4 regions of the Streptomyces herbicida genome follow, and region 2 is predicted to be linked to each of the others. Evidence: riboswitches for the same ligand, from Rfam matches in the RefSeq annotation. Region 2 holds a riboswitch; each other region holds the start of a gene.
The links. A riboswitch is a leader RNA that binds a small molecule or an ion and turns the genes downstream of it on or off. The one in region 2 is predicted to bind S-adenosylmethionine.
Positions count from the first base shown of each region.

Region 1: linked by a shared signal. The riboswitch ahead of Q8A52_RS47080 (ABC transporter substrate-binding protein) and the one ahead of Q8A52_RS19520 (aminotransferase class V-fold PLP-dependent enzyme) in region 2 are both predicted to bind S-adenosylmethionine.
Region 3: linked by a shared signal. The riboswitch ahead of Q8A52_RS26135 (glutathione S-transferase C-terminal domain-containing protein) and the one ahead of Q8A52_RS19520 (aminotransferase class V-fold PLP-dependent enzyme) in region 2 are both predicted to bind S-adenosylmethionine.
Region 4: linked by a shared signal. The riboswitch ahead of thrC (threonine synthase) and the one ahead of Q8A52_RS19520 (aminotransferase class V-fold PLP-dependent enzyme) in region 2 are both predicted to bind S-adenosylmethionine.

Region 1 is NZ_JAUYWJ010000045.1:16,648-24,277, reverse strand. It holds gene Q8A52_RS47100 (substrate-binding domain-containing protein) at 1-70, opposite strand, end outside; gene pstA (phosphate ABC transporter permease PstA) at 70-1,305, opposite strand; gene pstC (phosphate ABC transporter permease subunit PstC) at 1,310-2,314, opposite strand; gene Q8A52_RS47085 (Ig-like domain repeat protein) at 2,418-4,481, opposite strand; SAM riboswitch class IV at 5,228-5,337, shown strand; gene Q8A52_RS47080 (ABC transporter substrate-binding protein) at 5,597-7,237, shown strand; gene Q8A52_RS47075 (ABC transporter permease) at 7,234-7,630, shown strand, end outside.
Region 2 is NZ_JAUYWJ010000008.1:363,593-371,222, reverse strand. It holds gene qcrB (cytochrome bc1 complex cytochrome b subunit) at 1-644, shown strand, start outside; gene trpD (anthranilate phosphoribosyltransferase) at 782-1,846, shown strand; SAM riboswitch class IV at 1,921-2,037, shown strand; gene Q8A52_RS19520 (aminotransferase class V-fold PLP-dependent enzyme) at 2,199-3,587, shown strand; gene Q8A52_RS19515 (protein kinase domain-containing protein) at 3,652-6,354, shown strand; gene Q8A52_RS19510 (Lrp/AsnC family transcriptional regulator) at 6,378-6,659, opposite strand; gene Q8A52_RS19505 (rhomboid family intramembrane serine protease) at 6,700-7,461, opposite strand; gene Q8A52_RS19500 (hypothetical protein) at 7,617-7,630, shown strand, end outside.
Region 3 is NZ_JAUYWJ010000013.1:27,848-35,477, reverse strand. It holds gene Q8A52_RS26140 (amino acid ABC transporter permease) at 1-293, opposite strand, end outside; SAM riboswitch class IV at 750-894, shown strand; gene Q8A52_RS26135 (glutathione S-transferase C-terminal domain-containing protein) at 1,106-1,888, shown strand; partial or broken gene Q8A52_RS48935 (sulfurtransferase) at 1,943-2,044, opposite strand; gene Q8A52_RS26130 (hypothetical protein) at 2,081-2,254, opposite strand; gene Q8A52_RS26125 (NUDIX hydrolase) at 3,040-3,504, opposite strand; gene Q8A52_RS26120 (NPCBM/NEW2 domain-containing protein) at 4,227-7,484, shown strand.
Region 4 is NZ_JAUYWJ010000002.1:554,102-561,731, reverse strand. It holds gene Q8A52_RS06295 (DUF3263 domain-containing protein) at 1-77, shown strand, start outside; gene otsB (trehalose-phosphatase) at 150-1,016, shown strand; gene Q8A52_RS06285 (alpha,alpha-trehalose-phosphate synthase (UDP-forming)) at 1,004-2,449, opposite strand; gene Q8A52_RS06280 (glucosyl-3-phosphoglycerate synthase) at 2,534-3,505, opposite strand; SAM riboswitch class I at 3,635-3,776, shown strand; gene thrC (threonine synthase) at 3,794-5,077, shown strand; gene Q8A52_RS06270 (ubiquitin-like small modifier protein 1) at 5,074-5,349, shown strand; gene Q8A52_RS06265 (cold-shock protein) at 5,781-5,987, shown strand; gene groL (chaperonin GroEL) at 6,305-7,630, shown strand, end outside.

The DNA.
Region 1 (7,630 bases), on a different contig from region 2:
GCAGCACCGCCGAGGCCAGGACGAGTGCCGCGACGGCGGATCGCAGCGAGGAACGTGTCCGACGGAGCATTAGTCCACCTCGGCGGGAGCGGGGTTCGGGGTCTCGAAGCGGCGCAGGTCACGCTGTGAGCGGCGGTCCGCGTGGCGGGACTGGCGGTGGCTCAGGTGCCCGGGTCCACGGCCGCCGACGACGCGGGCGAGCGTGAAGAGGAGCAGCACCAGTGCCAGCAGCACCAGCGCAGTTCCGAAGGCGCGCGTGATCATGGTCGGCTCGGGCGATCTGATGAACGTGAATACCGCGAGCGGCAGCGACATCATGGGGCCCTGGGTCGGGTCGACGTTGAGCGCGGCCGTCGCACCGGCGGTGAGCAGCACCGGGGAGGTCTCGCCGATGCCGCGCGCGGTGCCCAGGATGACGGCGGTGGCCAGGCCTGAGCGTGCGGAGGGCAGCACCACGTGCCACACGGTGCGCCAGCGCGGCGCGCCCAGCGCCTCCGCGGCCTCGGTGAGGGTGCCCGGCACGAGGCGCAGCACCACGTCGGCGGCGCGGATGACGATCGGCAGCATCATCACGCTGATGGCGAGTGCCGCCGCCAGACCCGACTTCTCGAAGCCCAGCATGAGGATCCAGCTCGCGTAGACGAAGAGGCCGGCCACGATCGAGGGCAGCGCGGTCATCGCCTCGACGATGGTGCGTACGAACCGGGAGAACCGTCCGGGTACTTGCCCGAGGTAGACGGCGCAGGTGATGCCCAGCGGGATGGTGATGGCGAGCGCGGTGCCGATCTGGATCAGGGTGCCGGCGACCGCGTGCTGGACGCCGCCGACGGTGATCGGGTCCAGCGGGCCCGCCGCCTGCATGTCCTGCGTGTAGAAGCCGGTGTGCGGCAGGGCGTGCCAGCCGCGGGCCGCGGTGAAGCCGATGACCAGGACCAGCGCGGCGAACAGCAGCACGGCGGCGGAGCTCAGGACGAGGGTCAGGAGCCGGTCGCGGACCGCGGGACCGGCGCAGGAGTCGTCGGCCGTGGCGTCCATCCACACCAGCACCGCGTAGACCAGCAGGAAGATCAGATAGGCGACGACGACGAAGCCGAACGGCCCCGAGAGCGGCGCCAGTTCTCCGAAGAGCAGCCAGGCCAGGCTGAGGCCGGTCGTGGCCGCGCCGCCGAGGGCGAGCAGGTCGTCGCGGCGCGGTCCGCCCACGCGCCGGTGCTCCTGCGGTTCGTCCGGCGGCTCGGGGCGCGGCACGACGGTGGTACTGGTGCCGGGCGTCGGAGCCGACGGCTTGTCGAGAGTGGTCGTCATGGGCTCATGCCTCGCTCTGGGCGCCGGACCGGGAGCGGGCCACGATCGACGACGCGGTGAAGTTGACCACCAGGGTCAGCAGGAACAGGGCGAGCCCGGCTGCCATCAGCGCGGAGACGCCGAAGCCGGAGGAGTCGCCGTAGTGCAGGGCGATCAGGGAGGAGACCGAGTTCGAGCCGGTCTGCAGGATGTGCGGCTGGATGGTGAAGACCGGTGAGATGATCAGGTACACCGCGATGGTCTCGCCCAGGGCGCGGCCGAGCCCGAGCATGGTGCCGCCGATGATGCCGGCGGCCCCGTACGGCAGGACCACGCTTCGGATCATGCCCGCGCGGGTCGAACCGAGCGCGTACGCGCCCTCCCGTTCGCCGACGGGCGCGCGGCTGAACACCTCGCGCATCACCGAGCACTGGATCGGCGACACCATGAGCGCGACCACGATGCCCGCGACGAACGTCGAGGCGGTGTACACGCTGGCGGACGCGAGCGGGTCGTCCTGGTGCGCCCCGTCCACGTGCAGGAACGGGATCCAGCCGAACCAGGTGGAGAGCCAGCGGGACAGCCCGATCACTTTGCTCTGCAGGAAGAACAGCCCCCACAGGCCGTAGACCACCGATGGCACCGCGGCCATCAGGTCCACCAGCGCGATCAGGGTGCGCCGCAGCCGGGCCGGCGCGATCTCGGAGATGTACAGCGCGGTCCCGAGCGCCAGCGGCACCGACACCACGATGGCCACGACGGCGATCAGCAGGGTGCCGGTGAGTACGGCGGCGATGCCGAAGTCGTGCGTGTCGGGTTCCCAGCGCTCGGTGGTGAGGAAGGAGAACCCGGCGGTGCGCAGCGCCTGGAGGGCGCGTAGCAGCAGGAACAGGCCGACGGCCGCCATGATGGCGAGCACGGCGAGACCGGAGCCGCGCAGCGCCCCCCGGAAGAGGCGGTCACCGGCGCCCCGTGCGGTGGACAGCCGCCGTGGTGTGTCCTCGCCCGGCGCGGTCAGCGGGAGGCCCAAGGTCGTGCTCCTTTCTGGTTTCGGCTGTGCGGCGCCCGGGGCCGGAGCCGGCGCATGGGCCGGCTCCAGCCCCTTCAGGCGGACTTCTGGTGGTGCTTCGGCGTCAGTAGCTGGTGATGGTGACGCTCTTGGACTTGGCCTTCACGAAGCTGTTGCCGGCGTAGCGGACGCTGAGCGTGTGCGTGCCCTTGGCGAGCCTGGCGATGGTGACGGTGACCTTGCCGCCGCTGAGGGTGCCGCTGCCGACCAAAGTGGAGCCCTTGTAGATCCGGACCTTGCCCGTCGGGGTGACGCCGGTGGCGCTCACCTTGACGCTGACCGTGGCGTGCTTGAGGTGGCTGATCCGGGTCGGGGCGGTGACGGTCAGGGTCGGGGTGGCCTTGACGACGGTGATGGTGACGTTCTTGCTGGAGGCGGTGTGGGCTCCGTCGCCGCCGTAGCGGATGCTCAGGGCCTTGGTACCGACGGCGCCGAGCTTGGTGGTGGCGACCTTGACCGTGGCCTTGCCGGAGGAGTTCAGGGTGGCGGACCCCACCTTGGTACTGCCGTAATAGGCCGCGACGGTGCCGGTCGGCACGAGGGCGTCGGTGTGGCCGACGGTCACCGCGATCGACTCGGTGGTCCCGTACGCGGGCTTGGCCACCGCCGCCGAGGCGGTCACGGTCGTCGCCGTCTTCGCGGCGGGGACCACCACGCTGGTCGTGGTTGCGTCGCTGTTGCCGTTGATGTCAGCGGCATAGACCGTGACGGTGTACGAACCGGCCGCCAGCCCCGTCAGGTTCGCGCCGGTGCTGGCGGCGGGCACGTCCTTGTAAGCGTAACCGCCCACGGCCGCGCCGGTGCTGTCCTGCACGGTGACGCGGTAGTCGCTCACGGCGGCACCGGAAGCCGGGGCCCAGGACAGCTTGAGCGCACCGGCGCCTGGCGTAGCGGTCACGGACGGGGCCGCCGGGACCGCCGAGGAGAGGTTGCCGTCCTCCAGGCCGCCCCGCTTGACGTGCTTGTTGGTCGGGTCGGCGATGCCGTTGTAACTGACGTTCAGGAAGCCGAACTTGCCGATCACGGACTGGGCCGAGCTGGAGGCGAGCGCCGCCGTGTGGCTGTCGTCGGTCACGAAGACGTCGTAGAGGGGCTGGTTGAAGAAGACGCTGGTCGGGTCGATGGCCCGAGTGGAGACCACGTTGGAGACGTCGCGGCCGAAGGTGGTGTCAGCGAAGAAATCGGGGTTGGAGGAGATCGTGCCGTCGGCGTTCTGTATCACCGGTGCGGTGTAGGTCCCGCTGTTCGCCTCGTCCAGCGCGCCGAGGAACGCGCCGCCCGCGACGGAGGTCGCACTGCGGTCCGGGGCAGTGCCGTTGTGCTGGGCGACGAAGCTGGCGACGGAGAGCGGGACGATGTCACCGTCGTTCTCGATGACGTTGTTCAGACGGTTCTGCTGGACCGCCTTGCCGTCGTAGTCCAGCGTGTCGACGTTGCTGCCGAGCTGGGCGTCGGTGACACCGATGGCCTTCTGGAAGAAGGTGCGGGTGCCGGCGCCGGAGTTGGGGATGAACGGGTGGATCTTGACCCCGTTGATCTCCGTCAGCGCCCCGGTGTAGATGTCGTGCAGCTGCTGCTTCGTCAGCTGGGCGAGCGCGGAGCCCTTGGCTGCGTAGCCCACGGCGTCCCGGGCGAAGGGGATCGCGGTCAGCGCGGTGCCGGAGACCGCGGGCGCGCTGGTGTTGCGGGCGAAGTCGATCTGGTCCTGGATGTTCACCGTGCCGTCGTTGGCACTGGAGGAGACGGCGTAGTTGCCGCCTGCGACCGAGTCGCTCAGGGCGAGGCGGCCGGCATTGGCGCCGTTGGGACGCAGGAACGTCGGCCCGCTCGTCCGGGTCTGGATCTGCGAGGTCGTGGAGCCGGTGCCGGGCTCGGTCGCGTCGTAGGACGCGAGCGTGTAGCCGTCCGCAGTGACGGCGGTCGCGGCGTAGCTGGTGCCGTTGACCGTCTCACCGGCCAGCGCGTCCAGGACGTCCTGGGTGACGTCCGAGCCGACGCCGACCAACTGGTGGGCGGCGATCCCCGCGCCGGGATCGGCGAACGCGGTACCGGAGGTCAGGACGAGAGGGGAGGCGAGCGTGGCGACGACGACAGCGATCGCCACGACGGAGGTACGTCTCAGACGCATGGTTGAACTCCTCGGAAGGCGGCCCACGGGCAGGCAGCATGCGCGCGGGAACAGCGAGCGCGGGTGCGGCGGACGCAGGCACGGGAAAGCGGGAAAGCGGATGACCGCAGGACTGAAACACCGGAAGCCGAACGGCCGTGGGCCGAACGTCCGGGAGAAGGATTCGCCTAGGCGTGCCCGCGCACGTGGGGGTCACGGCCGGGAGGAGTGAGCGCGCGTGTGAGTGTCGGTTCAGACTCAGCAGCAGGCCACGGCGACGCCGGGGCAACAGCTCGCGCTGCGCACGCGCATCAGGTCGACGGCGCGACGCCGCGTCAACGCCGGGGTGGATGTCCGAATCACGGCGGGAACAGTAGCAGCGCCTCTCACAAGAACAACACAAATTCGGCAGCGTCTCGTATGCCGATACGTAGTTGTTCGGACGTGACTGGTTCGCCCTGATTTGCACACGTCGATTTTGAGACGGTCCCATCCCGCATCTTGTCGACTGTACTTTGGCCAACCAGAGGGGCAGTCGTGGGTGGAGCACGGCAGGCGGACCCTGGCGGGCTCGGAAAGTCATCACCGAGCCGCGAGCCGACATCCCTCCCCGGGGCGGTGCTGCAGACGGGCCTCCATTGCCGCCGAGATCCTGGCCGAGCTGGGCCTGCACATATGGTTGTCCGTGCAACAGCCGCGCCTGCGCAGGTCATCCCGCCAGGGCGAACTCTTGACGCCGAGAGAATTGTCGATCTACGGTGAGCGCGAGCTACGAGTTCCGGTGATCAAGCCCTGGCTGGCCGGACGGCAACCCTCGACGCAGCGGGGTGCCCCAGGTGAAGGCTCGGCGGATTTCCCTGTTCTGCAAGTGCGTTTCCTTCGGCCCGTGCGCCGACGACACCCCCAGGAGGACGGCGTGGCAAGTGGCCTCGTGCTGTGCTCCCGACGTCATGTGGATCTGCTGCTGGTCTGCAGCTGTCTCTGTCAGAACTGACTGAGCCGTCGGCGGGAAACGCGCCGACGCATCGTCAACTCTCTTTTCCTTCACCTTCCCACGCGACAACGCGCGCCGTCCGGCAGGTCCAGCCCGGCGCGGCTCCGTCGCGTACCCGCCCATGCGGAAGCGGAGACCAGCCATGACACAGCACATCACGCCCAGATCGCTCCGAACCGGCCTCGGCGCCCTTTCCTTCGGTACGGCGTTCCTGGTGGCCCTGACCGGATGCACCAGCACCAAGGACGGCGGCAACGCGGCCTCGATCAAGGCGCTGACCATCGGCACGACGGACCAGGTGACCAGCCTGGATCCGGCGGGCGCCTGGGACGCGGGCTCCGGCACCATCGAGACCGAGGTCTACTCGACCCTGCTCGGCGTGAAGAACGGCTCCACGGAGGCGTCCCCGGACCTGGCCACCGGTATCAAGCTGACGGGACCCAAGGAGTACACGGTCACCCTCAAGAAGGGCCTGAAGTTCGCCAACGGGCACCAACTGACCTCCTCTGACGTCAAGTTCAGCTTCGATCGCACGCTGAAGATCGCCGACGAGAACGGCCCGTCGTCGCTCCTGTACAACCTCGCCTCCGTCACCGCCCCGGACTCGGCCACCGTCGTCTTCACCCTCAAGTCGGCCAACGACACGCTGTTCCCACAGGTGCTGTCCACGGCGGCCGGCTACATCGTCGACGAGCAGGTCTTCCCGGCGGACAAGATCCTCGACGACAAGTCGGTCGTCGCGGGCAAGCCCTGGAGCGGGCCGTACGGCGTCACGAGCTACGACAAGAACTCCCTGGTCTCCTTCACCGCCAACAGCGCCTACCAGGGCCAGCAGGGCACCCCGAAGACCAAGAACATCCAGCTCAAGTACTACACCGACGCCAGCAATCTGAAGCTCGACGTCCAGCAAGGGGGCATCGACGCCGTCTACCGCACCCTCACCACCGCCGACCTCGACGACCTGGCCAAGAAGAAGGACATCAAGGTCCACACCGGCTCCGGCAACGGCATCCGGTACATCGTCTTCGACTTCCAGACCCAGCCGTACGGCACCAAGTCCAAGAACGCCGACAAGGCCAAGGCGCTGGCCGTACGGCAGGCTGTCGCCGACTCCGTCGACCGGGCCCAACTCGCCCAGCAGGTCTACAAGAACAGCTTCCAGCCGCTCTACAGCTCGGTGCCCGACGGCCTCGCCGGAGCCACACCCGCCTTCAAGTCGCTCTACGGCGACAAGAAGGGCGGCCCCGACAAGACGGCAGCGGCTGCGAAGCTGAAGGCGGCGAAGGTGAGCATCCCGGTCACCCTCAACCTGCAGTACAACAGCGACCACTACGGCTCGTCCTCGGCGGACGAGTACGCGCTGATCAAGACCCAGCTGGAGGCCACCGGCCTGTTCAAGGTGAACCTGCAGTCCACGGAGTGGACCCAGTACGGCAAGGACCGCGTCAAGCACCTGTACCCGCTGTACCAGCTCGGCTGGTACGCCGACTACCTCGACGCCGACAACTACCTCTCGCCCTTCTACGCGGCCAACAGTTGGGTCGCCAACGGCTATGACGACCACGCCGTACGCGCGCTGATCAAGAAGGAGGAGACCGAGACCGACGCGGCCAAGCGGACCGAACTGCTGAAGCAGGCCCAGGACAAGGCCGCCGCGCAGGTGCCGCTGCTGCCGCTGCTGCAGGGGTCCACGGCGATCGTCACCCGCACCGACGTCAGCGGAGTGCCGGATGAGCTGAACAGCGCTTACCAGTTCCGCTGGACGGGGCTTGCGAAGAAGTGAGCGCCCTGACACAGGACACCCCCGGCGCCGTCACCACTTCGGGCGACGGCGCCGCCGGGTACGGACTCGCCCGCTACCTGGTGATCCGCTTCCTGCTCATCATCCCCACCGTGCTGGTCCTGGTCAGCCTGGTCTTCTTCCTGATGCGTGCCACCGGCGACCCGATCAGCGCCGCCTTCGGCGATCGGCTCACCCCGGACCAGCTCCAGGCCAAGCTTCATCAGGCGGGCTACGACCGGCCGTTGTTCACCCAGTACCTGGACTATCTGAAGTCCCTGGTCACCGGCGACTTCGGCCACACGGTCACCGACAACCAGCAGGTGACACACGTGCTGGGCACCTATGGCGCCGCCACCGTCGAACTCGCCTTCTACGCCCTGGCCGTGGCCCTGA
Region 2 (7,630 bases):
GTCACACGCTCGTCCTGGGCGTGTTCATCCCGCTGGTGATCTTCCCGCTGGTCCTGGTCGCGATCGCGGTCTACCCGTTCATCGAGTCCTGGGTCACCGGCGACAAGCGCGAGCACCACATCCTGGACCGCCCGCGCAACGCCCCGACGCGCACCGCGCTCGGTGTCGCCTGGATGACGGTGTACCTGACGCTGCTGGTCGGCGGAGGCAACGACCTGTGGGCCACGCACTTCAACCTGTCGATCAACGCGGTCACCTGGTTCGTCCGGATCTTCGTCTTCGTCGGACCGGTCCTGGCCTTCCTCCTCACCAAGCGGATCTGCCTCGGCCTGCAGCGCCGGGACCGGGAGAAGGTGCTGCACGGTCGCGAGACCGGCATCATCAAGCGCCTGCCGCACGGTGAGTTCATCGAGATCCACGAGCCGCTCAGCCAGGAGCAGCTGCACACGCTCACGGCGCACGAGCAGTACGCGCCGGCCGAGATCGGCCCGACGGTCGACGAGAACGGTGTCGAGCGCAAGGTGGCGGGCACGCAGAAGCTGCGCGCCAAGCTCAGCGACGCGCTCTACGGCGAGGACTCCCAGATCCCGAAGGCCACCGTCGAGGAGTACAAGGAGATCACGAGCGGCCACGGCCACCACTGATCGCTGCGCACGCCACGCCACGGCAGGGGCTCCGTCCGGTGTTCGGACGGGGCCCTTCGCCATGCCCGGCGGCTGGATAGGGTGGACCTTGTTGAGATTCGCGTCCCGGATGCCGGGACCTCATCCAGGAGCGGCTTATGAGCGCTGTGACCCCCGCTGGAGGCGACACCGCGGCGGGCCGTTCCTGGCCCGAGGTACTGAACGCCCTGCTGGACGGCCGTGACCAGAGCGCCGACGCGACGGCTTGGGCGATGGACCGGATCATGCGCGGCGAGGCGACCGACGCACAGATCGCCGGCTTCGTGGTGGCACTGCGGGCCAAGGGCGAGACCGTCGAGGAGATCACCGGCGTCGTCCGGGCGATGTACGAGCACGCCAAGGTGATCGAGGTGTCGGGTCGCACGGTCGACATCGTCGGCACGGGCGGCGACGGCGCGAAGACGGTGAACATCTCCACGATGTCCGCGCTGGTGGTGGCCGGCACGGGCGCCAAGGTCGTCAAGCACGGCAACCGGGCCGCCTCGTCGGCGTCCGGCTCCTCCGACGTCCTGGAGAAGCTGGGCATCAATCTCGACCTGACGCCCCAGCGGGTCGCCGAGGTCGCGGAGGAGGCGGGCATCACCTTCTGCTTCGCCGTGAAGTTCCACCCGGCGCTGCGCCATGTCGCCGCGGCCCGCGGCCAGTTGGGCATCCGTACGGTCTTCAACGCCCTCGGCCCGCTGACCAACCCGGCCAAGGTCAAGTCCCAGGCGGTCGGTGTCGCGGACCCGCGGCTGGCGCCGATGATCGCGGGCGTCCTGGCCGAGCGCGGCAACTCCTCCCTGGTGTTCCGCGGCGACGACGGGCTCGACGAGCTGACCACGACGTCCACCTCCCATGTCTGGGTCGTCCGGGACGGCAAGGTCACCGAGGAGAGCTTCGACCCGCGGGACGTCGGCATCGAGCTGGTGCCGGTGGAGGCGCTGCGGGGCGGCGACCCGTCGTACAACGCGGAGGTCGCCCGGCGGCTGCTGGACGGCGAGCCGGGCCCCGTACGCGACGCGGTGCTGCTGAACTCGGCGGCGGCCCTGCTGGCCCTCGACCCGGGCGCCGGCACCCTCGCCGAGCAGATCGGCGCCGGGATGGCCAAGGCCGCGGAGTCGATCGACTCGGGCTCGGCCAAGCGGGTGCTGGAGCGGTGGGTGGCCGCCAGCAACGCCTGACACGACCGGTCGGCGGTCCCGCGATCCGGACACGGGTTGCGGGACCGCGATCACTTCACGTACTTTCCTGTTCAGGTCATGAGTGACAGTCATGAGGCCCCGGCCGACTGTCCGGCAACCCTCCGTCCGTGGCGGGGTGCCCCGGGTGAGGACCAGGTCGTAGGCAGCGAGGTCTACGGCAAGCGCGGACCCCTCGTACACCAGGGGTCCTGGTCGTCGAGGGAGCCTTCTGTGAGCAAGCGAATGCGATAGGGCGTAGAGCCCCGCCTCCGCGTACCCCTTTCACCTTCCCCACGCTCGAGCCGTGCGCGCTCGCGTGGTGGTTCCGCCTTGCCTCTCACGGGAGTTCACCATGTCCGTCTCCACCGCTGCCGCCGCCCGGACCGTTTGCAGTGACATTCCGGGGCCGCTGCCCGTTCTGGGCGGGGATGTCACCGTCCCGCTCGTCACGGGCGGCGAAGTCACCTACGCCGCGCTCGACTACGCGGCCAGCGCCCCCGCCCTCCAGCGCGTCTGGGACGACGTGGCGGCCTACGCCCCCTACTACGGCAGCGTCCACCGCGGCGCCGGCTACCTCTCCCAGCTCTCCACCGACCTCTTCGAGAACGCCCGCAAGACGGTCGCCGAGTTCCTCGACTGCCGCGACGCCGACCAGGTGATCTTCACCCGGTCCACGACCGACTCCCTGAACCTGCTCGCCGCCGCGCTCCCCGCCGACTGCCAGGTCTTCGTCTTCGAGACCGAGCACCACGCCTCGCTGCTGCCCTGGAAGGACGCCCGGGTCAGCTACCTCGACGCCCCGCGCAGCCCGCGAGAGGCGGTCGAGACCCTGGAGCGGGCCCTCGCCGACCGCACTGCGTCCACTGAAGGGGGCCACGGCCCGGCCCTCGTCTGTGTCACGGGCGCCTCCAACGTCACCGGCGAGCTGTGGCCGGTCCGCGAACTGGCCGCCGCTGCCCATGCGCACGGCGCCCGGATCGTCCTGGACGCCGCCCAGCTGGCCCCGCACCACCCGGTGTCGGTCCAGGACCTGGACGTGGACTGGGTCGCCTTCTCCGGCCACAAGCTGTACGCCCCGTTCGGCTCCGGCGTCCTGGCCGGCCGCGCCGACTGGCTGCGCGCGGCCGAGCCGTACCTCGCGGGCGGCGGCGCCAGCCGCAAGGTCAGCCGCCGTACGGACGGGGGAGTGGCCGTCGAGTGGCACGAGACCGCCGCCCGCCACGAGGCTGGCTCCCCGAACGTCATCGGCGTCTACTCCATCGCCTCCGCCTGCAAGGCCCTCACCGAGGCCGGTTTCGACACCCTGGTGGCGCGTGAGGAGTACCTGATCCGCAAGGTCCGGGAGGGCCTGGCCGAGGTCCCGGAGGTCCGCGTCCTCTCCCTCTTCGGCGACGACGCCCCGCGCGTCGGTGTGATCTCCTTCGTCGTCGAGGGCTGGAACAGCTCGCACTTCGCCGCCGCGCTCTCCGCCGAGTACGGCATCGGGGTCCGCGACGGCCTGTTCTGCGCGCACCCGCTCGTGCGCACCCTGCTGGGCAGTGACCCGCAGACCCAGGGCGAGTGCGGCGCTCCGGAGGCCGCGCCCGGTGAGAAGTCCCTCAACGCCGTCCGCGTCAGCTTCGGCGCGGGCACGCCGGACGAGCACGTCGAGCGGTTCGTGAACGCGGTGAAGGAACTGGTCCGGGACGGCGCCAAGTGGCAGTACCGCACCGAGGACGGGCGCTGCGTCCCGGCCGTCTGATCGCCGTACGTCACCGCGGTATACGCTCCCCCTGTCAGCCGGACTCTTGACGGGGGAGCACGGGGTGGACGCGCTGCGCGCGGCGGATCCGCGGCGGATCGGGCCGTACGAGGTCCTGGGCAGGCTCGGCGCGGGCGGGATGGGCGAGGTGTATCTCGCCGAGTCGCGCACCGGACTCAGGCTCGCGGTGAAGGTGGTGCGGGCCGAGCACGCCGAGGACCGCACTTTCCGGGCCCGGTTCCGCCATGAGGTGCGGGCCGCGCAGACCGTCGGCGGCGCGGGCACGTACACCGCGCGGGTGGTGGACGCAGACACCGGGGCGGAACGGCCCTGGATGGCCACGGAGTTCGTCGAGGGCCCGAACCTGCGGGACGCGGTGCTGGACGGGGGCGCGCTGCCCCGGTCGGCGGTGCGGGTCCTGGCGGGGGCGCTCGGGGAGGCGCTCGCCGCCATCCACGCCAAGGGGATGGTCCACCGCGACCTGAAGCCCTCCAACATCCTGCTGGGCGCGGACGGCCCCCGGGTCATCGACTTCGGGATCGTACGGGCCCTGGAGGCCACGTCACTGACCCGCACCGGCGCGGTGGTGGGCTCGGTCGGGTACGTCTCGCCCGAGCAGATCCGCAACGGCGGCCAGGTGGGACCGCCGAGCGACATCTTCTCCCTGGGCGCGGTCCTGGCCTACGCGGCGGCCGGACGCGAGCCCTTCGGCGAGGGCCAGGACTCGGTCGTCCTGCTGCGCATCCTGACCCGCGACTTCGACCTGTCCGGGGTGCCGGAGGAGCTGCGCCCGCTGGTGGCGGCCTGCCTGCGAGAGGACCCACTGGAGCGCCCGACCCCGGCGGACCTGCTGGCGTCCACCGGCCATAGCCCGACCTCACTGCGCGCCGGCATCCGCCCGGGCTGGTACGCGGGCACACCCGACCCCACACCGCGCCACGCCGCACCCCACTGGATCCCGACCGACCGCGCGAGCGGCGTGGAGTACGCGGCCCCCCACACCCCCGCGACCACCGCACCGGGCACCGACACCTCCGCGCCGCCCGCTGCCGCGCCAGTGACGGGAGCGGCCGCGCCCGGCACCGCCATCGCCACCACCACCGCCGAGTCTGCGCCTGATGTCGTCGCGCCGGGGACCGGACCCACCGTGCCCGAGCCTGACGGCGACGACCCCGCGTCCGGCGCTGCCACACCTGCGACCGATACCGGCGCATCTGCGTCGGCCGCTGCCATACCCGGCACGGATATTGCCGCGTCCTTGACCGACGCCGGTGCGCCGGGGACCGGCGGCACCGCGCCCGTAACCGATGCCGATCAGTCCGCGACCGGAAATGCCCTGCCGGTCGTCGCTGTCACCGCGTCCGTGACCGACGGCGCCGCACCGGTGGCGGATGCCTACGCGGCCCGGGTCGAATCGGGCGTCTCCGTGATCGCCCCTGTCGCGCCCGAGGCCGAGGCTGTTGCACCCGGGACCGATGTCGACGTGTACGTGAGCGCCGCTGCCGCGCCCGAGGCCGAAGCCCCCGTGCCCGATGCGAATGCGACCCCCGTTGCCGCACCCGGGAACCGGGCCTCCGGAGCCGTGACCGCCGTCGCCCCGGCCGGTGTGGTGGCTCCCGGGCGACGGCGGCTGTTGAAGGTGCTGGCCGGTGGCGCCGTGGTTGCCGCGGGGGCCGGGGTCGGAGGGGGGCTCTGGCAGCAAGGGGCGGGGAGCGAAGGCGAGGGGGGCGACAAGTCCGTGGGGGCGCCCCGCGCCGGCGGGAAACGTACCGGCGGGCCCGCCGTGCTGCGGTGGCAGTACGACGTCGGTGGCCTCGGCGGGCTGGACGGTCCCTGCGTCGCCCTCGCCCCGGACGGCTCCGCCGTCTGCATCGGCAGCTCCAGCGGCACCCTGCACGCCGTCTCCCGCACGGGAAGCCGCCGCTGGAAGATCAAACTCGGTGACGAAGTCTCGACTCCCGTGGTCACCGCGGACGGCGTCTTCTGCGTGACCTGGGACCACGACCGCAACCTGCGCCGCCTGCGCGCCGTGGCCCTCGACGGCACCCCGAAGTGGCAGCAGACCCTCGGCGACCACGGCTACAGCATCCCGGTCCTGCTCGGTGACCACGTGCTCGTCGTCATGGGCAGCACCGACGCCGGCGGCCTGCGCTGCGTCGCCCCCGACGGCAGCGAGCGCTGGCTCGTGACGACCCCCGCCGGTCCCACGGGTATCCCGCTGGTCGCGGGCGGTGTGGTCTACACCGGGAGCTACGGAGACCGGCTGCTGGCGCTGGAGGCCACGGACGGCTCCATGAAGTGGTCCGTGCCGGGAGGAGCCGACGTGACGGTGTCGGTGCTGGCCGGCACGACGCTGCTCGCCGACTCCGCCCCCGGCCTGCAGGGCTTCCGGAGCACGGACGGCAAACGGCTGTGGCGGAACCCGGACAGCAGCCCGGCGAACCCGGTCCCGGGCAACCGGTCCGTCGCCGTCGCCACCGAGAACGGCGGCGTCTACGCGCTGCGGGCCGCCGACGGCACCAAGGCGTGGACGCGCGAAGTCGGCGACGGCACCCCCTCGCTTCCCAGCGCCGTGGTGTCCGGCGACGCCGTGTACGCCCGCGTCGGCAACCGCATCCAGACCCTGGCCCTGAGCGACGGCAGACCGCGCTGGAGCGCGGACATCGGCCAGACCCGGGGCGACGACCAGCACACCCCGGTCATCCGCGCCGGACGCCTCTACGTCCCCTCCGGCACCGGGATCGCGGCGGTCGACGTGACCGTCTAGGACAGGCCCCGGCCGGACAGGTCCTAGTTGTCCAGCCCGATCGAGAACGCCGCCTCGAGGTCGTGCTGCGAGTACGTGCGGAAGGCCACGTGCGTGTCCGTCCCCTCCACCCCGGGGATCTTGCTGATCCGGCCGGGGATGACGTCCGCCAGTTCCTCGTGCTCCTTGACCCGCACCATCGCGATCAGGTCGTACGTACCGGTGACGGAGAAGACCTCGCTCACCGAGTCCAGCGAAGCGATCTGCTCCGCGATCTCGGGGATCCGGTCCACGCTGGTCTTGATGAGGACGATCGCGGTGATCACGGCTGTTTCTCTCCTCGGGGGCCTCGCTGGGGCTCTCACCCTACTCGCGGTCCAGCCGGCTTGGTCGTTCTGCCGGGGGTCCGGGGGCTGCCCCCCGGCAAGACACGGCAGTCGTCCGCCCGAACCGCACCCACGCGAAGACGAAGCCCAGCGAGAAGCCCACCAGATGGGCCAGATAGGCCACCCCGGGCCCCTGGGAGGCGCGGCCCGCCGCCAGCCACTGGATCGCCGCCCAGAAGGGCAGGACGACCCAGGCCGGGAAGCGCAGCGGGAGGAAGAACAGGAAGGGGAGGAGACTGGTGACACGGGCATCGGGGAACAGGTACAGGAACGCTCCGAGTACCGCTGAGATCGCCCCGGACGCGCCCACCAGCGACTGCTGGGACGAGGCGTTGGCGGCCGCGTAGCCGATCAGCGCGAGATAGCCGCTGCCGACGTAGAACAGGGTGAACTGCACGCGGCCCATCCGCTCCTCGGTCATCGCGCCGAAGACGTAGAGGAAGAGCATGTTGCCGAGCAGATGCACCCAGCTGCCGTGCACGAAGAGGGCAGTGGCGGGGGTGAGGGCCTCCTGCGCCGGCTGCTCGAACAGCTTCGCGGGGATCACTCCCCAGTGCCGGAAGTACGCCCGCTGCACGGCGAGCAGCGCGTCCCCCGTGCCGTACGCCGGATTGAGCCCGGACGCCGGACCCATCACGAAGATCAGGCAGCACAGGGCGATGAAGGTGTACGTCATCGGCGCCGGCGTGCTCCGAACCGCTCTGAAGGTCCTCGCGGCCACCGCGCTCCAGTTGCTGATCATGGACACAGAGCATGACGTAAGGGGACGCACTCACACAGACCGCCTCGCCGCCGTGGACGCACCAGCGGCGAGTCCCCAGCAGGCCGTAGGGTTACGAGCCACACGCGTCGGGCAGATGGCGCGTCACGGACACTAGAAGGAAGCGAACAGCCACGATGCCGGTTCCCCT
Region 3 (7,630 bases), on a different contig from region 2:
GCGCTGAACGCGGTCACTTCGAGGGTGATGACCAGCCCGTCGAGGACGGTGGGGCGCAGGAACCAGTAGCGGAAGCGGTCCCACTGGTAGAACGGGTTGGTCACCAGCCCGTGGGTGATCTGGGCGACCAGCAGGAGCACGGCAGCCGTGATGATCCAGCGGCCGGGACGCCGGAGCGGAAGGACTCGCTGCGCCGCCAGGGGCTTCGGCACGGCGGGGGTGTCGGGGCGGGGGATCGCCTCGGCGGGCGGTGCTGATCCGGAGGACACAGCGATGCCGGGAGGTTCACTCATGGAGGGCTCCATCGGTTACGGACACCCAGGACCGCGGAAAGCGGCAGCACCACACCGCGCGGGAACGGCTCGGCACGAGGCGACGCACGGGTACACGCGATGCGGGGGCTGGGCGGGGAGAGGGCGCACCGCGACAGCGGTGGTCGTCAGAGACTCAGAGAGCCGTCAGCCTTGACAGAGGGCGCGGCAAGCGACCGTACACAGCGCGCTGTTGACGCGCAGCAGGTCGACGGAGCGGTCCGTGCACAGCACGACGCGGCCGCGGAGCCGCCATGCGGCCGTCCCGTCAGCTGCGTACATCGCTGTCACCATCACTTCTCCGCCCCTGGGGCATCTCGGTCTGAGCCGCAAGTTAGGCAGGTACCGAAAAGAATGTCAATCCGCGTGACCACCAGGTGAGACCGCATGCTCGGCCTTCTTGACGGCGTCACGGAGCTCACTGAAACTGACGGGGACGGTCACGATTGTCAGCGCCACGGCGCGGGTTCGCCCCGCTCATGTGGTCATCGGCCCCGGCCCGCTGACAGGCAACCCTTCCACCGCGACGGGGTGCCCCGGGTGACGACCGGGTCCCGCCGGTGCGGCGGGGCAAGCGTGGTCTCGCGTCTCGCGAGCCGGAGGTGGGACTGGTGGGAATGCCCTGGAACGACTTGACGAGGCGCCTGCACATCGATCTGTCGCGGGTCTCCAGCGCTTACTGATCCGCCACCCGTCCGCGCCATCCGGACCGGTGCGGCAAGCTCAGTCGCTCCGCATTCGGCCGCCGGTGCCCACAAGGCGGCGGTAGCTTGCTCGTTCCCAAAGGGAGAGTCATGCCCGAGACAACTTCACCCAGTTCCAGCACAGACAACTCCAATGCCGGCAACCAGAGTTCGTCCGCTTCGGGCCATCGCCCCAGCGCGGCCGTACCGTCCCCCCTCCCCCACCTCTTCCACAGCCGTATCGGCGTCGGTCTGGCCGGCGGCTTCTACCCGGCACCGCACCGCTACGAACTGTTTCTGTCGGGGAGTTGTCCCCGCTCGCTGCGCATCTCCATCAGCCTCGACCTGCTCGGCCTGAAGGACTCGGTCGCCACCACACTCCTGGCTCACCCCGCCGAGACACCCGACGCCTTCGCCTCACTGCGCCGCGCGTACGAAGCCACGGTGCACCACTACGACGGACCACTGAAGGCGCCCGCGCTACGCGACCGGTGGAGCGGGCGCATCGTCAGCAACCACACCCCCGACATCCTCCGCGACCTCGCGGGCCTGCTGTCCGGTCACGACGGAGCCTGCCCCTCCGCGCTGCGCCCGCCAACCCTCGCCGCGGACATCGACGCCCTCTGTGACCTGCTGGATCGGGATGTCACCCCGGTCGCCGAGTCCTCAAAACGATCGGCGGCACTGGAACTGTTGGAGCGTCGGCTCGCCGGGCAGCCGTATGCGCTGGGCGAGGCTCTGACGGCAGCGGACGTAGACCTGTGGGTGGCGCTCGTCCATCTCGGCCCGGCCGACACCCTCAGCTCGCACCCCCGGCTCCGGGACTACGTACGCCGGCTCGGCAACCACCCCGCCTTCCCGGCCAGGACCGACCCGGTGCCTGACGCGGCGTGAGCCCAGCACACAGGTGCCCGTCGCGAGCGGCCAGGACGGATCCTGGGACCATTCCTCCAGGGAACCGTCATACAAGGCGATGTCCCGACGGCCCAGGAGCGTGAGGGCGAGAACCGTGCCGACGGCGGAGATGCCGCCTCTGCAGTAGAGGATCAACGGTGGCTCGTCGCCCTTGAATACCGTGCCAACGCGTTAGGCGAGTTCGGTGGCGGGCAGGAACCGGCCCGGGCCGTTCGCCGACGACACGGCGGCCGACGCCCCCGGGGGTGCGGCGTTCACCTCACCGTCCAGCAGCGCATCGGCACTGCCCATGATGATCTCGGCGTGCGCGTGCCGGTAGACGTCCAGCTCCGTGATCGGCCGCACCCAGGTCGAACCGCGGCAGGCGGGTCGGAGATGTTGTTCACGCCCTTCCTGACCAGGAGGTCGTGTTGCGTGACCGTCGACAGTGCGAGGCGGGCGGCACCAAGCTGCGCCGCGCCAACGGCCTCGTCGGTGCTGTGATCGTGACCACCGCCCGGTACACCTGGACGCCCGGCGGCGGTCCCAAGGTCACGCCGCCCGAGGACGACGCTCACTCGGGCGCAGCCAGGAGGAGCTGGAACCGCGTGTCCTGGCCGCACTCGCCCACCCGGTCGGATCGGCGAGGTCACCCTGCAGCTGTCCGCGAGGGTAGGACGTGGCTGGGCCCGGGACGGTATGACGGCGCAGCAGCTCCTCGAGACGGTCGTCCAGGACATGCACTGAGCCAAGACACTCCGCAAGACGGTGCGGCTGTCGCACGGCTGAGCCGCCACCGGGGAGGACCACGAGGAGAACACCGGAGGGGAGCCGGTTCTCCTCCTACCACGGGTGCCGCCGTTCCGGGGGAACGGCGGCACCTGCTTGGACGAAACCCTTGTCCGGGGCCTCGACGCGGCCACGCAAGGACTCCAGGACGGAGAGCCTCTCGTTGTCCAGCCAGTCGGCCCGCCGGCTCCCCATGCCCGATCGTGACGCCGCTTCAGGTCAGTCCCCCTATTCGGCGTGCCCTCCACGACTCGTCGAGGCAAGCGCGCATCAACCCCTGGTAACGGCGTCCGGCTGCTTCGCGGCAGCATCCGAATACGCGATAGGGCCCGGCAGGAACTGCTCGTCCAGGCCTGCGCGCACTACGCCGGCGCGCCACCGGCTCGGTCCAACTCCGCCAGCAACCGAGGCCAGGTGGCCTCAAACCCGGGGTGCAGACGAAGCGAGCCCATCTCGGCGGGCGTGCACCAACGGTAGGCGGCTCCCTCCCCGTCTCCACGGCGTGGAGAAAGCGGCGCCAGGAGGTCCGCGACGACGGTGTGATACGTCCATCCGCCGTGGTCGTCCACGAACGTCAACAGGTGACGTACCGTCGCAGCAGTGCCCAGTTCTTCGACGAACTCCCGGCAGGCCCCCTCCCACGGACTCTCGCCGATGTCCAGCGCACCGCCGGGGATGCCCCAGCTGCGGCCGTGATGAACCCACCAGGATCGCCGCTGAAGCAGGAACCGGGGCCCCTGACGCACCAGCAGCCCTGCCGCGCCATGCGGGCCCCAGTGGCGGCACCCTCGCCGGTCTCTGACGTATCCGCGGCTGCTGTCGACCATGCTGCCTCCCCCATACGGCGCGCCACCGAACAACAAACTCAACCCGGCGACCGCCTCTCACCCCAAACAAGTCCACCCCCGAACCTGTCACACGGCACCGCTTCCAACACGCCGAACTGTTGGAAACAACGCGCACATCGAACCAGTAACGGGGCCGTTCCTGGCGCCGAACATCGCCCGGAGGCGATCCCTTCGGGCCACAGCCCGAGACGATCGTGGATGCTGCTGGATACCTGCGTCAGCGTCCGAATTCTCGGCTCCGACCGCCGCCCCAACACCCCGGGCCGAGTCAGGAAACGTGCAATCGAATCATCCGTGCAGGTCAGCGGCACGACACCCACTCAGGTTGCTCCGCTATCGGACTCGCCGGCTGCGGATTCAGTCCGTTGTAGCAGAGTTGACTCTCCGACACCTTGCGAGGAACATCTCCGCAGGTCAGGGGCCCTGCTGAAGTGGAGCCGGTGGGACGCGAACCCACGGCCGACGGATTTTCCTCGGCGATTGCTCCAACTCAGAGGGGAGCCTCGAACCCATCCGCAGCGAGCTTCCATTCCAACGCGAAGTGACTCCGCCTCCGGCGGGACAGAGCCTCATCGGCCGTAATCGCATGAGCTAGGTGCAACCTTCTATTGAATATTGTCTGGACCATTGTCTGACTGCGTGGGCTCCTGTAGCACTGTGCGCGGAGCTGTTCCTTCCGTCACCCCACACCGGGAGAGCGCATGTCCCAGTCCGTACGGAGCCGTGCGCCCAGACTGGGCGGCGTGCTCCTCACCGCACTCTTGCTGCTGTCCGCCACGGCAAGAGCCGGGGCCGACGGTGTCGGCGCCGGCGACACCGCCACCACCGTCACCGTGGACGACTCGGTCCAGGGAAGCGGTCGGGACCAGTTCGACTACCACGGCTCCGGCTGGGGCCACGCGCGCGGCGAAGGCGCGCCCGCCAATCCCTATGAGGGCACCAACAGTTGGACCGAGCACGCCGGCGACTCGGTCGACTTCACCTTCACCGGCACCCAGCTCACCTTCCGCGCGGTCACCGACCCCGGCCATGGCATCGCCGCCGTATCCGTCGACGGGAGCACCCCCGTCGACGTAGACCTCTACAGCGCCACCCGCACCGGCGACATCCCCTTGTGGACCAGTCCCAGGCTGGCCGACGGCCCGCACACCTTCACACTCACGTCGACCGGCCGGAAGAACGAGGCCTCCGGTGGCACCGCGGTGACCATCGACCGCATCGATTTCGTCGGTGAGGCACCCGTTCCGGGCAGGACCGACATCATGGTGGACGGCTCCGGCACCGGGCGCACCTTCGACGGCATCGGCGCCATCAGCGGCGGCGGAGGCAACTCGCGGCTGCTCATCAACTATCCCGAGCCGCAGCGCGGCAAGATCCTGGACTACCTCTTCAAACCGGGCTACGGCGCTTCCCTGCAGCTGCTCAAGGTGGAGATCGGCGGCGACACCAACTCCACCGACGGGTCCGAGCCCAGCATCGAGCACACCAGAGGGAACGTGCACTGCGACAGCGGCTACGAGTGGTGGCTGATGGAGCAGGCCAAGAAGCGCAGCCCGCATCTCAAGCTCTACGGCCTCGCCTGGGGCGCCCCCGGCTGGATCGGCAACACGGACAACTCCCCGAGCGGCGGCCACTTCTGGTCCCAGGAGATGATCGACTATCTGACCGCCTGGGTGGGCTGCGCCCGGCAGCATGGCTTGGACATCGACTACCTGGGCGGCTGGAACGAGCGCGGCTATGACACCGCCTGGTACGAGAAGCTGCACGCGGCGCTCGCCGCCCGGCACCTCCCGGTGCGGATCGTCGCGGCCGACTCGGGCCTGGACGTCGCGGACGACATCGTCTCCGACCCGGACTTCGCCAAGTCCGTCGACGTCGTCGGCGTCCACTACCCCTGCGAGGGCGGCGACGGCGGCACCGCGAACAGTTGCCACAGCTCGGCCAACGCCCAGACCACCGGCAAGCCCCTGTGGGCCAGCGAGAACGGCTCCCTGGACGAGAACACCGGCGCCGGCGCCCTGATCCGCTCCATCACCCGCGGCTACCTCGACGGCAAGTTCACCGCCTACCTCAACTGGCCGCTGCTGGCGGCCATCTACCCCAACCTGCCCTACGACACGGTCGGTCTCGCGGTGGCGAACCAGCCGTGGTCCGGGGCGTACGACATCGGCACCAGCCTCTGGACTACGGCCCAGGTCACCCAGGTCACGCGGCCGGGCTGGACGTTCGTCGACAAGGCAAGCGGCTACCTCGGCGGGGACCGGACGGGCGGCAGCTACGTCACGCTGAAGTCGCCGGACGACTCGGCGTACAGCACCATCCTGGAAACCTCCACCGCGAGCAGCGCCCAGACCGCCGACTTCACCGTCACCGGTGGACTTCCGACCGGCACGGTGCACATCTGGGCCACCGATCTCAAGTCCGGCAGCACCTCCGGCGGTTTCGTGCACACCGGTGACGCGACCCCCGAGAACGGGCACTTCTCCCTCACCCTCCAGCCCGGCTACGTCTACTCCCTGACCACCACCACCGGCCAGGGCAGGGGCGACGCCGTCAGCCCACCGCAGGGCCACCTCGCGCTCCCCTACCGCGACTCCTTCGAACCGAACACCCCGGGGAGGGAGGCGAAGTACCTCTCCGACATGCAGGGTTCCTTCGAGACCGTGGGGTGCGGGGGCGGGCGCCCGGGCCGGTGCGTCCGGCAGATGGCCGCGCAGCAGCCCATCGAGTGGCAGGACGACAGCGACGCGTTCGCCCTCCTCGGTGACACCGGCTGGAAGAACTACACGGTCAGTTCGGACGTCTACCTGGAGCAGCCCGGCACGGTCGAACTCATCGGCCGGGCGGGCGAACAGCAGCGGCCGCAGTCCCACCAGGCGGGCTACTTCCTGAAGGTCCGCGACAGCGGCACATGGTCGGTGATCAAGAGCGACACCAGCGGCCGACTGACCACACTCGCCGACGGCACCACCCGGGCGCTCGGCACCCACCGCTGGCACAGACTCGGCCTGAGCTTCAGCGGTACCACGATCACCGCGAGTATCGACGGCAGGCAGGTCGGCGCGGTGGACGACTCCGCGTACGCCTCCGGGCAGGTCGGCATCGGCGTGGTCGGCTACCAGACCGACGAGTTCGACAACCTCAGCGTCACCCCCGTACGGCACCCGGCCGAGCCCCCGGCCGCACTCGCCGCGGACCTGCCGTCGACAGTCCACCGGGGTGAGTCGGCGACCTTCAAGGCCACCTTTGCCGTCCCGGCGTCGGACGACGCGGCCACCGACCTCACGCTGCGGCCCGGTGCCCCGGCCGGCTGGACGGTCGCCGCCACCACACCGACGACCTTCTCGAAGATCGCACCGGGCCACTCGGTCACGGCAAGCTGGACCGTCACCGCTCCCACGGCCTCCGACACCCCCGTCTCCGTCACCTTCTCGCCGCTCGCCACGTATGGCCGCGGCGGCGTGCAGCACTGGACGTACGGCACCGCGAAGACCGAGGTGCCGATCCCGCCGCCCACCGGGAGCCCCTACCTGAGCGACCTGTCGTTCGTCTCCAGCAGCAACGGCTGGGGCCCGGTGGAACGCGACACCTCCAACGGCGAGCAGGCAGCGGGCGACGGACAGCCGATCACGATCCGCGGCACCGTCCACGACAAAGGTCTCGGTGCCCACGCCGACAGCGACGTGGCGTTCTTCCTCGGCGGCAACTGCAGCCGGTTCACCGCTACCGTCGGCATCGACGACGAGGTCGCGCCGTACGGCTCGGTCACCTTCTCCGTGATCGCGGACGGCCGGACGCTGACCACGACCCCCGTCCTCACAGGCACTGCACAGCCCCTGCCATTGGACCTCGACGTGTCCGGCGCCCAGAACCTGCACCTGGCGGTCTCGGACGGCGGCGACGGTAACGCCCACGACCACGCGGACTGGGCAGACGCCCGGCTCGGTTGCGCAGGGTAGGGCGGAGCAGCACAGGCCCCCTCGCAGAGCCTTCCCGTTGCTTGCGTCCTGTCAGCGGGCAGGCAGGGCGGCGGCAACCCGGTCCGCCGCCGCGTTGAGCTCCGCGCAGTCCACCGTTGCTTTCCCAGCACCACCGCAGTGTGGTC
Region 4 (7,630 bases), on a different contig from region 2:
AGCGGGCGCTGGCGCACGACCCGGTGACGGTGAACCGCCTGCGGCGGGTGCGGGAGGCGCGGCGCTCCGAGCGGTGAACACCGCGGCGCTTCCGTGTGCGCCCCCCTGAGCCATGGGTGCGCCCGCCCTCCCGTGGATAGGGTCGCCGTATGGGCATCCATACGACGGACTCGACGGACCCGATGGATCCGCTGCCGACCCCCGTGACCCAGGCCGGACGGGAAGGGCTGGCGGCGCTGCTCGCACGGCCGCGCACCGCGCTGATCGGACTCGACTTCGACGGCACACTCGCCCCGATCGTCGCCGACCCCGAACAGGCCCGGGCCCACCCCGACGCCGTACCCGCGCTCGCCGCCATCGCCCCGAAGGTGGCCTCCGTCGCCGTGATCACCGGCCGCCCGGCCGGGGTCGCCGTGCGGCACGGCGGCTTCGCGGGCGTACCCGGCCTGGAGCACCTAGTCGTCCTCGGCCACTACGGCGCCGAGCGCTGGGACGCCGTGAGCGGAACCGTCAGCGCGCCGCCCCCGCACCCCGGCGTCGCCGCCGTCCGCGCCGAACTGCCGGGGTTCCTGGACCGGATCGGCGCCTGGCGGGGGACCTGGATCGAGGAGAAGGGACGGGCGGTCGCCGTCCACACCCGCCGCGCCGAGGATCCGCAGGCTGCCTTCGAGGCCCTGCGCGAACCCCTCGCCGAGCTCGCCACCCGGCACGGCCTGATCGTCGAGCCGGGCCGGATGGTCCTCGAACTCCGCCCGCCCGGCATGGACAAGGGCGTCGCCCTCCTGGAGTACGTCCGCGACATCGGCGCCGAGTCCGTGGTGTACGCCGGCGACGACCTGGGCGACCTCCCCGCCTTCGCCGCGGTCGACAAGCTGCGCTCCGACGGCGTCCCGGGCCTGCTGGTGTGCAGCGGCAGCTCGGAGGTGACGGAGCTGGCCGAACGGGCGGACCTGGTGGTGGACGGTCCGGAAGGGCTCGTTCGACTGCTGCGGATGCTCGCCGCTCAGCTGGACTGATCGGCGTCCAGCGCGTGCAGCTGGTCCAGGAACCACTGCGTCGGCGGTAGCGCCGTGGCGGCCGCGGCCAGCCGCTTCGTGCGCTCCGCCCGCTCCTCGGGGGGCATGGTCAGCGCCTGGTGCAGGGCGCGGGCCGTGCCCACGATGTCGTACGGGTTCACGGTGATCGCGTCCTCGCCCAGCTCCTCGTACGCCCCGGCCTCCCGCGAGAGCACCAGCACGCACCCCTCGTCCGAGACGACCGGAATCTCCTTGGCGACCAGGTTCATACCGTCCCGGATGGGGTTCACGAGCGCCACGTCCGCCAGCCGGTACGCGGCCAGGGAGCGCGCGAAGTCGTCCTTGACGTGCAGTACGACCGGGGTCCAACCCGGCGTGCCGTAACGGGAGTTGATCTCCTCGGCGACACGCTGCACCTCCGCCGTGTAGTCGCGGTACACGGCCAGGTCCTGCCGGGAGGGGTAGGCGAAGGCCACGTGCACGACCCGCTCGCGCCACTCGGGGTGGTCGTCCAGCAGCTGCCGGTACGCCAGCAGCCCGCGCACGATGTTCTTCGACAGCTCGGTGCGGTCCACCCGGACGATCGTCTTGCGGCCCGCGCCGATCTCCGCCCGCAGCGCCGTCATCCGTTCGGCCACGTCCGCCTCGTGCGCCCGCTTGCGCAGGAAGTCCGCGTCCGCGCCGAGCCCGTGCACGCCGATGCGCGTGCCGGCCGGGATGCCGGGGCCGAGCACCGTGTGACAGCAGTCGGTGAACGCGTCCGCCCAGCGCCGGGTGAGGAAGGCGGCGCGGTCGGCGCCGAGGATGCCGCCGAGCAGCTCGGCCGCGATGTCGTCGGGCAGGAGACGGAAGTAGTCCGGCGGGGCCCAGGGGGTGTGCGAGAAGTGGCCGATCCGCAGATCGGGCCGGAGCTGCCGGAGCATCCGGGGGGCGAGGGCGAGATGGTAGTCCTGGATCACCACCGCGGCGCCCTGAGCGGCCTCCTCCGCCAGCGCCTCGGCGAAGGCCCGGTTGTAGGCCTCGTACGACGCCCACTGGCGCCGGAACTCGGCGTCGAAGACCGGCTCCAGCGGGGTCTGGTAGAGCATGTGGTGGACGAACCAGAGCACGGAGTTGGCGACGCCGTTGTACGCGTCGGAGAAGATCGTCGCGTCGATGTCCAGCATGCGCACCTGCTGGCCGCCGGTCGCGTCCACGGACAGCCGCCGGCCGCCGTGCGAGCGGCGCACCGCCTCCCGGTCGGCGTCGCTCAGCGCGGCGCACACCCACACCGCGTCCGTGTGCGGCCCGATGGCCGACAGCCCCGAGACCAGCCCGCCGCCGCCCCGCTTGGCGTGCAGCGCACCAGCCGCGCCGTCGGGGCGTACCTCGTACGAAACCGGGCCGCGATTGGACGCGACCAGCACTTCAGCAGCACCGTGCGTGGAAGCCATACGCCTCAACCTAGCCCGGCCCGGAAACGCTCAAACGTACGTTCCACCCTGAGAGGGGGCCGTATACAGCCGTTCTCCAGCCGATCAGGCCACTCTGCGCGAGGCGTACTCCGCGATCTCCGCCATCGGGGGCCGCTCCTCCGTGTCCACCGAGTAGGTACGCGGCTCGAAGCCGTCCTCGCCCCGCTCGAACTGGGTGAGGGAGGGACGGATGAGGTGACCGCGGGCCAGCCGCAGTTGCGCCGTTCGGTAGATCGCCGCCGCCATCCGGCCCAGCGCCTGCCCGTCCTGGTGCCGGTGCTTGCGCACGCCCACGTCGACCTGGGCCAGGGCGTCCAGGCCCACCAGGTGCAGGGCGTCGACCAGCATGCCCAGCTCCACGCCGTAGCCGACGGGGAACGGGAGCTGTTCCAGCAGGGAGCGGCGGGCCGCGTACTCGCCGCCGAGCGGCTGAACGAAGCCGGCCAGTTGCGGCCAGTGCATGTTCAGCAGCGGGCGCGCCATCAGCTCGGTGACCCGGCCGCCCTGGCCCGCCGTCCTGCCGGAGGCGAGTGAATTCAATTCGGTGCCGAGTGGGCGGTCGTACATGGCCTTGACCAGGTCGACCTCCGGGTCGGTGAGCAGCGGGCCGACGATCCCGGAGACGAAGCCGGAGGAGAACTCCCTCAGGTCGGCGTCGATGAAGCAGACGATGTCCCCGCTCGTGACCAGCAGGGACCGCCACAGGACCTCCCCCTTGCCGGGGACGGCCGGAATGCGCGGCAGGATGTCGTCGCGGTGGACGACCCTGGCGCCCGCGGCGGTGGCCACCGCGGCGGTGCGGTCGGTGGATCCCGAGTCGACGACGACGATCTCGTCGACCAGCGGGACCTGCTGCATGAGGTCGTGGCGGATCACGGCGACGATGTCACCGACCGTCTCCTCCTCGTTGAGCGCGGGCAGCACCACGGACACCGACTGACCCGTCCGCTGCTTGGCGGCGAGGATCTTGTGGAGGGGGCGATCGGTCACGGACCAGGAGCGGGTGGCCAGCCAGCGCTCGACTTCTTCCAGCACAGTCAGCGGCTCCTCACGTTGTCTCGCGGTTCGGACGACTATCTCAACTGTCCTGGCCTTCGGTTACAGTCTTGAACAACGCCGATGACCATCGCATGTCGAGGGTCGTGGGCGTTTACAACCACATACAGCTCATCCAGAGGGGCAGAGGGACACGGCCCGATGAAGCCCCGGCAACCCTCCAGTCGGTTCTCGTTCTCCAGCGAGGCTCCCGGCTAGGGAAGGTGCCAAATCCGTCTCACGGCGAGATGCGTCGTGAGGAAGATGAGGAGAAAGGGCCTCGCCTCCATGGCTGTGCAGACAGTTGCAAGCACCAGCAATCCCACCGTAGACCTCGGCCCGGCCGCTGCGCTGAGCTGTCGCGAGTGCGGTCACCGGGTACCGCTCGGACCGGTGTTCGCCTGCGAGGAGTGTTTCGGCCCGCTCGAGATCGCGTACGACTTCTCGGCGTACGAAACCGAGGAACTCCGCAGGCGCATCGAGGCGGGCCCCGCGAACATCTGGCGCTACGCGCCGCTGCTGCCCGTCCCCGCGGACGTGGCCGGAAAGCCGAACCTGAACCCGGGCTGGACGGAGCTCGTCAAGGCCGACAACCTGGCGCGCGAGCTCGGAGTGACCGGCGGCCTGTATGTGAAGGACGACTCCGGCAACCCGACGCATTCCTTCAAGGACCGCGTCGTCGCCCAGGCCCTGGAGGCCGCCCGCGCCTTCGGCTTCACGACCCTCTCCTGCTCCTCCACGGGCAACCTGGCCGGTGCCGTCGGCGCCGCGGCCGCCCGGGCCGGCTTCCGCTCCTGTGTGTTCATCCCGCACGACCTGGAGCAGGGCAAGGTCGTCATGGCCGCCGTCTACGGCGGTGAGCTCGTCGGCATCGAGGGCAACTACGACGATGTGAACCGCTTCTGCTCCGAGCTGATCGGCGACCCGGCCGGCGAGGGCTGGGGCTTCGTCAACGTCAACCTGCGGCCGTACTACGCGGAGGGCTCGAAGACCCTGGCGTACGAGATCTGCGAGCAGCTCGGCTGGCGGCTGCCCGACCAGATCGTGGTCCCCATCGCCTCCGGCTCCCAGCTCACCAAGATCGACAAGGGTCTGCAGGAGCTGATCAAGCTCGGGCTCGTCGAGGACAGGCCGTACAAGATCTTCGGTGCCCAGGCCGAGGGCTGCTCGCCAGTGTCGACCGCCTTCAAGGCCGGGCACGACGTCGTCCGCCCGCAGAAGCCGAACACCATCGCCAAGTCCCTGGCCATCGGCAACCCGGCCGACGGGCCGTACGTCCTCGACATCGCGCGCCGTACCGGCGGCGCGGTGGAGGATGTGACGGACGAGCAGGTCGTGGACGCCATCAAGCTGCTGGCGCGTACCGAGGGCATCTTCGCCGAGACGGCGGGCGGTGTGACGGTGGGCGTGACGCAGAAGCTCATCAAGGACGGGGTCCTCGACCCGACCAAGACCACGGTCGTCCTCAACACCGGCGACGGCCTCAAGACGCTTGACGCGGTGGCCGGCACGGGGCTGACCGCGACCATCCGCCCGAACCTGGACTCCTTCCGAGAGGCTGGCCTCGCATGAGCGTGACCGTCCGCATCCCCACCATCCTGCGCACCTACACCGGCGGTCGGGCCGAGGTGACGGCCGAGGGCGCGACCCTCGCCGAGGTCATCGAGAGCCTGGAGAAGAACCACACGGGGATTGCCGCCCGCGTGCTGGACGACCAGGGCAAGCTGCGTCGCTTCGTCAATGTGTACGTCAACGACGACGACGTCCGCTTCGAACAGGGCCTGGAAACGGCGACCCCCGACGGCGCGGGTGTCTCCATCATTCCGGCCGTTGCCGGCGGCTGATCATTACCGTGGGTAACGGCAGTTACCGATAGTTCATCTGATTGCCTCCTCCGTGAGAGAAGCGGAGGGGGCAATTCAGTGTGGTTGAGCGCGGTACAGTTGGGGAACTCGCTCCCGATCTCCGGGTCGGAAGCCCTGGATTCATGCCGTAGACCCGACAAGAAGTAGCCAAAGTGTGCGGGCCTTCTGCGGCATTTGCGCCTTTTATGGGGCCCGACTTGCCCTGAATTCGGGTGAATTCTCACCACATTCCGGACCGGTGGCGTCCAGAATTCTCGTCCGATTGACCTGTTGCAGACGGCAGTTGGACAGATACATTCAGCCGCGGTCGACGCGTTCCGGCGCACGCCCCCAAGCCAATGGGGGGTGAGGTCTGACCCGGATCCGCGAAGTGTGGATCTGTGCAAGGGCCAGTAATAGGGGAGTTAGGCATGGCTCAGGGCACCGTCAAGTGGTTCAACGCGGAGAAGGGGTACGGCTTCATCGCGGTCGACGGTGGTGCGGATGTTTTCGTCCACTACAGCGCGATCCAGATGGACGGCTACCGCACCCTGGAAGAGGGACAGCGGGTCGACTTCGAGATCTCGCAGGGCCAGAAGGGCCCGCAGGCGGACATGGTCCGGCTGGCGACCAGCTGAAGCACGCGTCGACTGACAGCGACGTTCTGTTCATCTTCGAAGGGCCCGTACCTCCCGGGGGACGGGCCCTTCGGTCTGCCCGGGCCGTCCGACCACCCCCCTCGAGGGGCCCCGCTTCGCGGGCGCTTCTTGCACTCGGACGGGGCGAGTGCTAATCATTGGCGTTAGCACTCTGAAGGTGAGAGTGACAACGAAGGACCGGGTCGGTGAGGTCCGCAGGCCGGGTGGGGCAAGGAACCACCGGCCCGTGGGCCGTCCGTCGCGGGCGCGGGCGCGGTCCGAAGGAATCACCCCCAGTCCTGGAGGGACCACTTCACATGGCCAAGATCATCGCGTTCGACGAGGAGGCGCGGCGCGGCCTCGAGCGCGGCATGAACCAGCTCGCGGACGCCGTGAAGGTGACGCTCGGCCCCAAGGGCCGCAACGTCGTCCTCGAGAAGAAGTGGGGCGCCCCCACGATCACCAACGATGGCGTCTCCATCGCCAAGGAGATCGAGCTCGAGGACCCGTACGAGAAGATCGGCGCCGAGCTGGTCAAGGAAGTCGCCAAGAAGACGGACGACGTCGCCGGTGACGGTACGACCACCGCGACCGTGCTCGCCCAGGCCCTGGTCAGGGAAGGCCTGCGCAACGTCGCCGCCGGCGCCAACCCGATGGCGCTGAAGCGCGGTATCGAGAAGGCCGTCGAGGCCGTCTCCGCCGCCCTGCTCGAGCAGGCCAAGGACGTGGAGACCAAGGAGCAGATCGCTTCCACGGCCTCCATCTCCGCCGCCGACACCCAGATCGGCGAGCTCATCGCCGAGGCCATGGACAAGGTCGGCAAGGAAGGCGTCATCACCGTCGAGGAGTCCCAGACCTTCGGTCTGGAGCTGGAGCTCACCGAGGGTATGCGCTTCGACAAGGGCTACATCTCGGCGTACTTCGCCACCGACATGGAGCGGATGGAGGCGTCGCTCGACGACCCGTACATCCTCATCGCCAACTCCAAGATCGGCTCCGTCAAGGACCTGCTCCCGCTCCTCGAGAAGGTCATGCAGTCGGGCAAGCCGCTGCTGATCATCGCCGAGGACGTCGAGGGCGAGGCCCTGTCGACCCTGGTCGTCAACAAGATCCGCGGCACCTTCAAGTCCGTTGCCGTCAAGGCCCCGGGCTTCGGTGACCGCCGCAAGGCCATGCTCGGCGACATCGCCATCCTCACGGGCGGCGAGGTCATCTCCGAGGAGGTCGGCCTCAAGCTGGAGAACGCGACCCTGGACCTCCTGGGCCGCGCCCGCAAGGTCGTCATCACCAAGGACGAGACCACCATCGTCGACGGTGCCGGCTCCTCCGACCAGGTCAACGGCCGGGTGAACCAGATCCGCGCCGAGATCGAGAACAGCGACTCCGACTACGACCGCGAGAAGCTGCAGGAGCGCCTGGCGAAGCTCGCCGGCGGTGTCGCGGTCATCAAGGCCGGTGCCGCCACCGAGGTGGAGCTCAAGGAGCGCAAGCACCGCATCGAGGACGCCGTCCGCAACGCCAAGGCGGCCGTCGAGGAGGGCATCGTCGCCGGTGGTGGCGTGGCCCTGCTCCAGGCCTCCCAGGTGTTCGAGAAGCTGGAGCTGCAGGGTGACGAGGCGACCGGCGCCCAGGCCGTGAAGCTC